2 regions of the Bradyrhizobium sp. HKCCYLS1011 genome follow, and region 1 is predicted to be linked to the other one. Evidence: riboswitches for the same ligand, from Rfam matches in the RefSeq annotation. Region 1 holds a riboswitch; the other holds the start of a gene.
The links. Region 1 has a riboswitch for cobalamin ahead of ACQR1W_RS30820 (TonB-dependent receptor). Riboswitches for the same ligand answer to the same signal wherever they lie in the genome.
Positions count from the first base shown of each region.

Region 2: it holds a riboswitch for cobalamin, as region 1 does, so the genes downstream of both, ACQR1W_RS30290 (HupE/UreJ family protein) here and ACQR1W_RS30820 (TonB-dependent receptor) in region 1, are expected to answer to the same signal.

Region 1 covers NZ_JBNPTT010000010.1:315,586-319,792, reverse strand. The annotation lists gene ACQR1W_RS30825 (tetratricopeptide repeat protein) at 1-2,102, shown strand, start outside; cobalamin riboswitch at 2,176-2,370, shown strand; gene ACQR1W_RS30820 (TonB-dependent receptor) at 2,591-4,207, shown strand, end outside.
Region 2 covers NZ_JBNPTT010000010.1:196,811-201,017, forward strand. The annotation lists gene cobW (cobalamin biosynthesis protein CobW) at 1-793, opposite strand, end outside; gene ACQR1W_RS30285 (DUF1636 domain-containing protein) at 790-1,203, opposite strand; gene ACQR1W_RS30290 (HupE/UreJ family protein) at 1,207-1,839, opposite strand; cobalamin riboswitch at 1,958-2,149, opposite strand; gene cobU (bifunctional adenosylcobinamide kinase/adenosylcobinamide-phosphate guanylyltransferase) at 2,187-2,723, shown strand; gene cobO (cob(I)yrinic acid a,c-diamide adenosyltransferase) at 2,744-3,352, shown strand; gene ACQR1W_RS30305 (cobyric acid synthase) at 3,357-4,207, shown strand, end outside.

The sequences.
Region 1 (4,207 bases):
CCGCGCTCGCCAATGTGATGGTACCGCTCGCCAATCCCGGTCCCGGCCTGTTGCACCGGCTGACCGATCCGGATGCCGGCGACACGCTGCTCGTTGTCACTGCGCCGCCGCCAATCCGCGGCTTCATCAAGCGGCAGGATTTTGTCGACCTGTCGCTGCTCGATTCCATCCACGGCATTGCCGTCCGCCCGAACTCTGACGACGTCGCGGTCGAGATCGCGCCCGACAAGGTCATTCTGGGCCGGCCGGGCGGGCTGACCCTGTCCGCGATTGGCTATGCGCCGGAGCGCGCGGCGACCGCGGTGCGGCCGATGTTCGACATCGACGAATGGCGGCAGAACCAGACGCAGCCCTTCACTGCGCGGCTGGATGCGCTGATCAAGGCGTCCGCCACGGCCGAGCCGGAGCAGCGTGCCCAGGCGCGGCTGGCGCTGGCGCGCTTCTACATGGCGCGCGCGATGTATCCGGAGGCGAGGGGCGTCACCAATCTGATGATCTCGGACGGCGACCCCCGCACCGACGAAACCGCGATGCAGATGATCCACGCGGTCTCGAGCATCCTGATGGGGCGGCCGGACCAGGGCCTGAAGGACCTGGCCAGCCCGTCGATCGGCAACAATTTCGATGCGCAGATGTGGAAGGGGCTCGCTTATGCACGTCAGGGCCGATTTGCCGACGCGCGTGAGAAGTTCAAGAACGTCGAGTTCGCGATCGCCTCGCTGCCGCTCGAACTGCAGCGCGTAGTGACCACCGATGCGATGAAGGCATCGCTCGAGATCAAGGATTATGCTGGCGCCGCCAAGCGGCGCGCCGAGCTCGAGGTGATCGGCGTTCCCGCCGACATGCAGCCCGCGGTGGCGGTGCTGCGCGGCCGGCTCGCGGAGGCGATGGCGCAGGAGAAGGATGCGCTCGACGAGTACCGGTTTGCGGTCGCCTCGAACGACCGGGCCGCCGGCGCGGAAGCCAAGCTGCTGGAGATCAGGCTCCTGCAGAAGCGGAACGAGATCAAGCCGGACGAGGCGCTGAACCAGCTCGAGGGCCTGCAGGCGGTCTGGCGCGGCGATGCGGTCGAGGTGCAGACCCTGCAGATGATGGCGCAGCTCTACAACGAGACCGGGCGCTATGCCGACTCGCTTGGCGCGGCGCGGATGGCGACGCGGCTGATGCCCAATTCGGAAGTCGCGCGCAGTGCGCAGGATTCGGCCTCGACGCTGTTCTCGCAGCTGTTCCTCGCCGGCAAGGCCGACGACATGCCGCCGGTCGATGCGCTGAGCATCTTCTACGACTTCCGCGAATTGACCCCGATCGGCCGGCGCGGCGACGAGATGATCCGCAAGCTCGCCGACCGGCTGGTTGGAATCGATCTGTTGGACCAGGCGGCCGAGTTGTTGCAGTACCAGATCGACCACCGGCTCGAGGGGGCCGCGCGCGCCCAGGTCGCCGCCCGCCTGGCGATGGTCTATCTGACCAACCGCAAGCCGGAGCGCGCCATCGAGGCGCTGCGCACCACCCGCATCGCCGATCTCGCCGGCGAGCTGCGGCAGCAGCGGCTGCTGCTCGAGGCGAGGGCGAACAGCGATATCGGCCGCTATGATCTCGCGCTCGACATCATCACCAACATCGCGGGCCGCGAGGCGATCAGGCTGCGCTCCGACATCTATTGGGCCTCGCGGCGCTGGCGCGAGGCGTCCGAACAGATCGAGCTCTATTACGGCGATCGCTGGCGCGACTTCCGGCCGCTCAATCCGGCCGAGCGTGGCGACATCCTCCGCGCCGTCGTCGGCTATGCGCTCGCCGATGATGCGATCGGCCTGGCACGTTTCCGCGAGAAATATGCGCCGCTGATGACCGGCGAGGCCGACAAGCTCGCCTTCGACGTCGCCAGCAAGCCCGCGTCGGGCTCCAGCGCCGAATTCGCCCAGATCGCCAAGATGGCGGCGAGCGTCGATACGCTCGACGGCTTCCTGCGTGACATGCGGGCGCGTTTCCCCGATGCCACCGGCAAATCGCCTGACGCGAAGGATCTGGCTCGCCCCGAGCCGGATACGACCGGGAGCCTGCCGCAGATCAAGGGCGTGAAGCAGGCGGTGGCTGGCCGCTAGACTAATTCTTGGTGAGATCACCAAGCAGCGTCGAAGCGGCGCACGGTTGGGCGTTGACGCTCTCCGGACTTTGTCCTTACCTGATCCGGACGGTTCCTCATCGAGGATTAAACGGGAACGCGGTGGGGGAGACCCGATGCCGCGGCTGCCCCCGCAACTGTAAGCGGCGAGCCTTTGCCGGATGCCACTGGGTTCTTTTCTTGCCCGGGAAGGCGGCGATAGGCGGTGACCCGCGAGCCAGGAGACCTGCCGTCAGTCGTGGTCACACGCGAGCACATCGGGCGGGGTGTCCTGGTGGAAGCCGTATTGCCGCGTCTTGAGCGGGAGCGGCTTGGTTTGCGGTGACGTGCCACGTTGCCGCGAGTCCGTCGATGATCTCAGCCGTCTCTGCCGCATCCAAGCGATGCCGCTTTTTTCTCTCCTCTGTCGCGCTGTCCTGCCTGTTTTGCTCTTCCGAAAGCCCGGCGCAAAGTGCGCCGCCCAGCCACATGCTCGAGCCCGTGGAGGTGACTGCGCCGGTGTCGTCGCGGGCGCGCCGCGCGGCGCGCAGCGACACCCCGCGTCCTGCGCGGACCCATCAGCAGCGCAACGCTGCTCGCGTGACTGCAGCGCCACCTGCTGCTTCCGCTACTGCGCCCGGCGCTCCAGCCTTCGCCGCGCCGACGCTCAACCTCACCGGCACCACATCGACGGGAAGCCGTTTCGGCCTGAGCCGCCTGCAGACTCCGGCGAGCGTCGATGTCATCACGGCCGAGACCATGGCCGAGCGCGGTCAGCAGAACGTCATCGACGCCGTGACCCAGAACGCCACAGGCTTCACCGCGAGCCCGGCGCCCGGCAATGGCAGCCTCTCATTCAATACGCGCGGCTTCACCGGCAATGGGTCGGTGATGACGCTGTATGACGGCACGCGGCTCTATGTCGGCTCCGGCACGCTGACCTTTCCCTACGACACCTGGTCGTCGGAGCGTATCGAGGTGCTGCGCGGCTCGGCATCGGTCCTCTATGGCGAAGGTGCGATCGGCGGCGCCGTCAATGTGATCTCGAAGCTGCCGCTGTGGGTCCATAGCAACCAGGCCGAAGTCTCGTTCGACAGCAACATGACCCGGCGTATCGCCGTGGACAGCGGCGGCCCCGTCAGCAAGGACGTCGCCTATCGCATCACCGCCACCGCCAATGCCTCCGACGGCTGGGTTGACCGCGACAAGATGTCGAATGTCGAGCTGCATGCCGCGATCCAGGTGAAGCAGAACGAGGACGTCACCTGGACCATCTCCACGGATGATGGTGACCGCAAGCCCTCGCGTTATTTCGGCACGCCGCTGGTCAACGGCCGGCTGCTGGAGGCGCTGCGCTTCGACAACTACAACGTCGCCGACAGCAACATCCGTTATCAGGACAGCTGGAATCAGGTGAAGACCGAATGGCGGGTCGCCGACGGCGTCACGATCCGCAATGCGCTCTATTATCTCAGCAGCCGGCGGCACTGGAAGGATGTCGAGAGCTACAGCTACAATTCCACGACCGGCCTCGTCGACCGCAGTGACTACATCGAGATCTTCCACGACCAGCGCCAGGTCGGTGATCGCATGGACGCGACCTTCCGCGGCCATCTCTTCGGCATGGTCAATGAATTCGTGGCTGGGTTCGACGTCAACAACATCAGCTTCACCCATACGAACAACTCGCCCTATGGCGGCAGCTCGTCGGTGCCGCTTGACGGCTCCGAGCCCGGCGTCTTCAGCAGCCCGGACAAGACGAAGCCTGGCTTCAGCAGCACGACCAACCAGTATGGCGTATTCGCCGAGAACCGCCTGGCGCTGACCGACCAGCTGTCGCTGATCGGCGGCATCCGGCAGGACGAGCCGACCATCGCCCGCACCGACCAGGTCAACCCCGCCAACAGCTTCGAGAAGACCTATCACGCCACCAGCTGGCGCGCCGGTGCCGTCTACACGCCGATCAAGGATCTGGCGCTCTACGGCCAGTATTCGGTCGCGGTCGATCCGGTCAGCAATCTGATCACCATGCCGGCGGTGAATCGCAATTTCGACCTGTCGACCGGCAAGCAGGTCGAGATCGGCGTCAAGCAATCGTTTTGGGGT
Region 2 (4,207 bases), 120 kb from region 1:
AGGCCTGCGCCGGCACGTCCAGAACAAAGCTTTCGAAATCATCGTGGTCGTGCTCGGCTTCGTTGTCGTGATGCGAGGGGCGCGCCGCAAGATCGCCTTCCGCTGCAGCACCCAGCCCAAGCAGCACAGAGGCCGACAGCTTGCCGTGCTCGGATGCGATCACCTTGACCGCGCGCTGCACCTTTGTCGCGATCTCGGAGCTGACGGTCTTTCGCTCAACATCCGTCATCAGATCGCTCTTGTTCACGACGACCAGATCGGCGCAGAGCAATTGATCCTCGAACACCTCCTCGAGCGGATTGTCGTGGTCGAGCGACGTGTCCGCCGCGCGCTGTGCGGCGAGCGCCTCCGGATCGTCGGCAAAGCGGCCGGCAACGACGGCCGGCCCGTCCACGACAGCGACAACGCCATCGACGGTGACGCGGGTCGCGATCTCCGGCCAGTTGAACGCCTGCACCAACGGCTTCGGCAGCGCGAGGCCGGAGGTCTCGATCACGATATGCTCGGGCGGCTCCTTCTGATCGAGCAGGCTCTTCAGCGCCGGCACGAAATCGTCGGCGACTGTGCAGCACAGGCAACCGTTCGACAGTTCGACGATACGATCCTCGGGGCAATCCGGCACGCCGCAGCCCTTGAGGATATCGCCATCGATCCCGACATCGCCGAACTCATTGACGATGATGGCGAGCCGGCGGCCGTTCGCGGTCTCGATCAGGTTGCGCACCAGCGTAGTCTTGCCGGCGCCGAGGAAGCCGGTGACGATGGTGCACGGTGTCTTTGCAAAAGATTTCATGGCAGCGAAGCCTCTTCGGATGAGCGCGGCAGCGGCGGCACGCGCGCGATCGTGTTCTTTCTGACGTATTCGGGCCGCTCCCGCCACGGCGGGAGCCCGGCCTCATGGCGCTGATGCAGCCGGGCAAAAGCCAGCACATCATCGGCATGAGCGTCCGGATCGAGCGCGCCGACGATATAGGTCCATTTGCCGGGCGCGGTGACCGCGACCGTGCAGGAGCGATTGCAGTTCGAGAGGCATTCGACCGGCACGACGGTCACTCCGTCGCGCCGCTCGCCAGCAACGGCATGGATCGCCTCGAGCAACCGCGCGCCCGCGCGCGGCTCCTCACTGGACACAGGCTCCGCAGTCTGCGTCTTGCAGGTGACGCAGACGAACAGTGTCGTCGCGTCAGGGGATGTATTGGTCATCAACTAGCCAGCCAGACCGGCAGCCATGGCAGCCGCAGCGCCACCGACCAACATAATGGCCGCGCCCGCGGTCCGCACCGCGACAGATCCGAACGACACGCCGCGCGCAGCCACGAAGCGAGTGGCTGCGAACGCGCCTGCGGCGATCAGGCTCTGGATCACCAGCAGCCCGGCGAGATAAGCGCCCAGCGGCGTGTTTTCCGCGCCGACGATCGATTCACCCAGCGCATAGCCATGCACGAGGCCGGTGAGCGCGAACAGGATCGCGACCAGCAGCACGCCGAAGCCGCTGCGGAGAACGATCAACAGGCCGATCGCGGCTGTCGACAGTCCGACCAGCAGCTCCGCGGCCGGCATGTCCGCGCGCGCCACATGCAGCATCACGCCTGCGATCATCGCCGTCGTGAAGGCCAGCACCGGCGCAAAGCCGCGGCCGATCAGCGCCGCAATGATGCCGGCGCCGATGATGGCCGCGAAATGATCGAGCCCGATCACGGGATGGCCGAGGCCGGAGAGCAGGCCCTGCGCAAAGGTCTGCGGCAGCTTGCCGCCCATCATGTGATGCGCTGACGCGGGATCAGCGGCGACCAGCGCCAAAGCTGCAACTGCAAACGCAATGCGAATGGGATATCTCATGGCCGTCTCCGTCGATGCCCGAACCGGATGGGTTCGTGCGATACGCTGCGCCCGACGGCATCCCGGACTGCCCCCGGGATCAGAACCCTGCATCGCGACTCCCCGCGCGACGGGTCGGCCAACAGCAATGTCGACGGCAGGTCTCCTGGCTCTCGGGTCGCCGCGCGAGACCACCTTCCCGGTTTCCCAGTGGTCATAAGGCCTCGCACTCGCCGATTACAGTTGCGGGGGCAGCCGCGGCCTGGGGCTTGCACCCGCACCGCGTTCCCTAAATCTCTCCTTTCGGAGAACCGTCATCTGTTAGATACGGGATTGGGACAAAGCCCGTCAATCGGAATCCTGACCTCATGCCGCCCTCCCCGCCCAACCCAGCCCTGCCGCGCCTGACCCTGGTGCTGGGCGGTGCCCGTTCCGGCAAGAGCCGCTACGCGGAAGGATTGATTACGGCCGCCGAACCGCCGTGGGTCTATATTGCTACAGCCCAGGCCTTCGACGCCGAAATGACCGCGCGCATCGCTGAGCACAAAGCGCGTCGCGCCGAGGGATGGACGACGATCGAGGCGCCTCTCGATCTTGCAGCGGCGATTGTGGCAAATGGCGGTGCCAAGACGCCGGTTCTGATCGACTGCCTCACGCTCTGGCTCAGCAATGTCATGCTGGCCGGCCGCGACGTTGCCGCGGCTTGCGGTGAGCTCGTCGATGCAATAGCCCAGGCGAAGGGGCCGATCGTCGCCGTCTCCAATGAGGTCGGGCTTGGCATCGTGCCTGACAACGCGCTGGCGCGTGCGTTTCGCGATGCGCAGGGCCGCCTCAACCAGGACATCGCGGCACTGGCCGATCGCGTCATCCTGATGGCAGCGGGCCTGCCGCTGACATTGAAATAGCGCATCGAGAGGATATCAGAATGAGTGAAAGCAACGAGGATGCGCGTCACAAGTCCAAGATGGAGAACCGCAAGGCGATCCAGGACGCCGAGGTCGCATCAAAGACCATCGAGAAGGGTCTGTTGATCGTTCACACCGGCAAGGGCAAGGGCAAATCAACCGCAGCCTGGGGCTTGATGCTGCGCGCGCTCGGCCGTGGCTTCCGCATCGGCGTGGTGCAGTTCGGCAAGGGCGCGTGGGAGACCGGCGAGCGCAAGGCGATCGAAAAGTTCGGCGACCAGGTCTCGTGGCATACGCTTGGCGAAGGCTTCACCTGGGAAACCCAGGATCGCGCCCGCGATGTCGCTGCGGCCGAGCGCGCCTGGGCCAAGGCGAAGGAGCTGATGGCGGATCCTTCCATCGGGCTCGTGATTCTCGATGAGCTCAACATCGCGCTGCGCTACGATCATCTGCCGATTGCCGAGCTCGTGGAAAGGTTGCGTGCGCGCCGTCCCGACCTGCACGTCGTCGTCACCGGCCGAAATGCTAAGCCGGAGTTGATCGATGCCGCCGATCTCGTCACCGAGATGAACCTGGTGAAGCACCATTTCGCTGCCGGCGTGAAGGCGCAGGAAGGCATCGAGTTCTAAGCCCATGGTCGCGCGCGCCATCATGTTTCAGGGCACCGGCTCCGACGTCGGCAAGTCGCTGATCGTCGCAGGCCTTGCGCGCGCGCTGACATTGCGCGGGCTCAAGGTGGCGCCGTTCAAGCCGCAGAACATGTCGAACAATGCAGCCGTGACCGCCGATGGCGGTGAGATCGGCCGCGCTCAGGCGCTGCAGGCGCGCGCGGCGAAGCGCCCGACGTCCGTCCATATGAACCCGGTGCTGTTGAAGCCGCAGAGCGAGATCGGATCGCAGGTTGTGGTGCAGGGCCGCGTGATCGGCAACGCCAAGGCGTCGGCCTATCAGGCCATGAAGCCGCAATTGATGATTGCGGTGCTCGACAGTTTTTCACATCTCGCTGACGACGCTGATATCGTGCTGGTCGAAGGGGCAGGCTCGGCGTCGGAGATCAACCTTCGCGCCGGCGACATCGCCAATATGGGCTTTGCCCGCGCCGCGAACCTACCCGTCGTGCTGATCGGCGACATCGATCGTGGCGGAGTCATCGCCAGTTTGGTTGGCACCAAGGCCGTGCTAGCAGCCGAGGATGCCGCGCTGATCGCAGGCTTTCTCGTCAACAAGTTCCGCGGCGATCCCGCATTGTTTGCGAGCGGGATGGCTGACATCGCGGCACGGACCGGCTGGCAGGCGCTGGGGCTCGTGCCGCATTTCAATGAGGCGCAACGGCTGCCGGCTGAGGATGCACTCGGACTGCCGTCGCGCGACCGATCGGGAGAAGGCGGCCTGCCCAAGATCGTCGTGCTCGCCTACCCGCGAATCTCCAACTTCGATGAATTCGACCCGCTACGGCTGGAAGCCGGTATCGAGCTGCAGTTTCT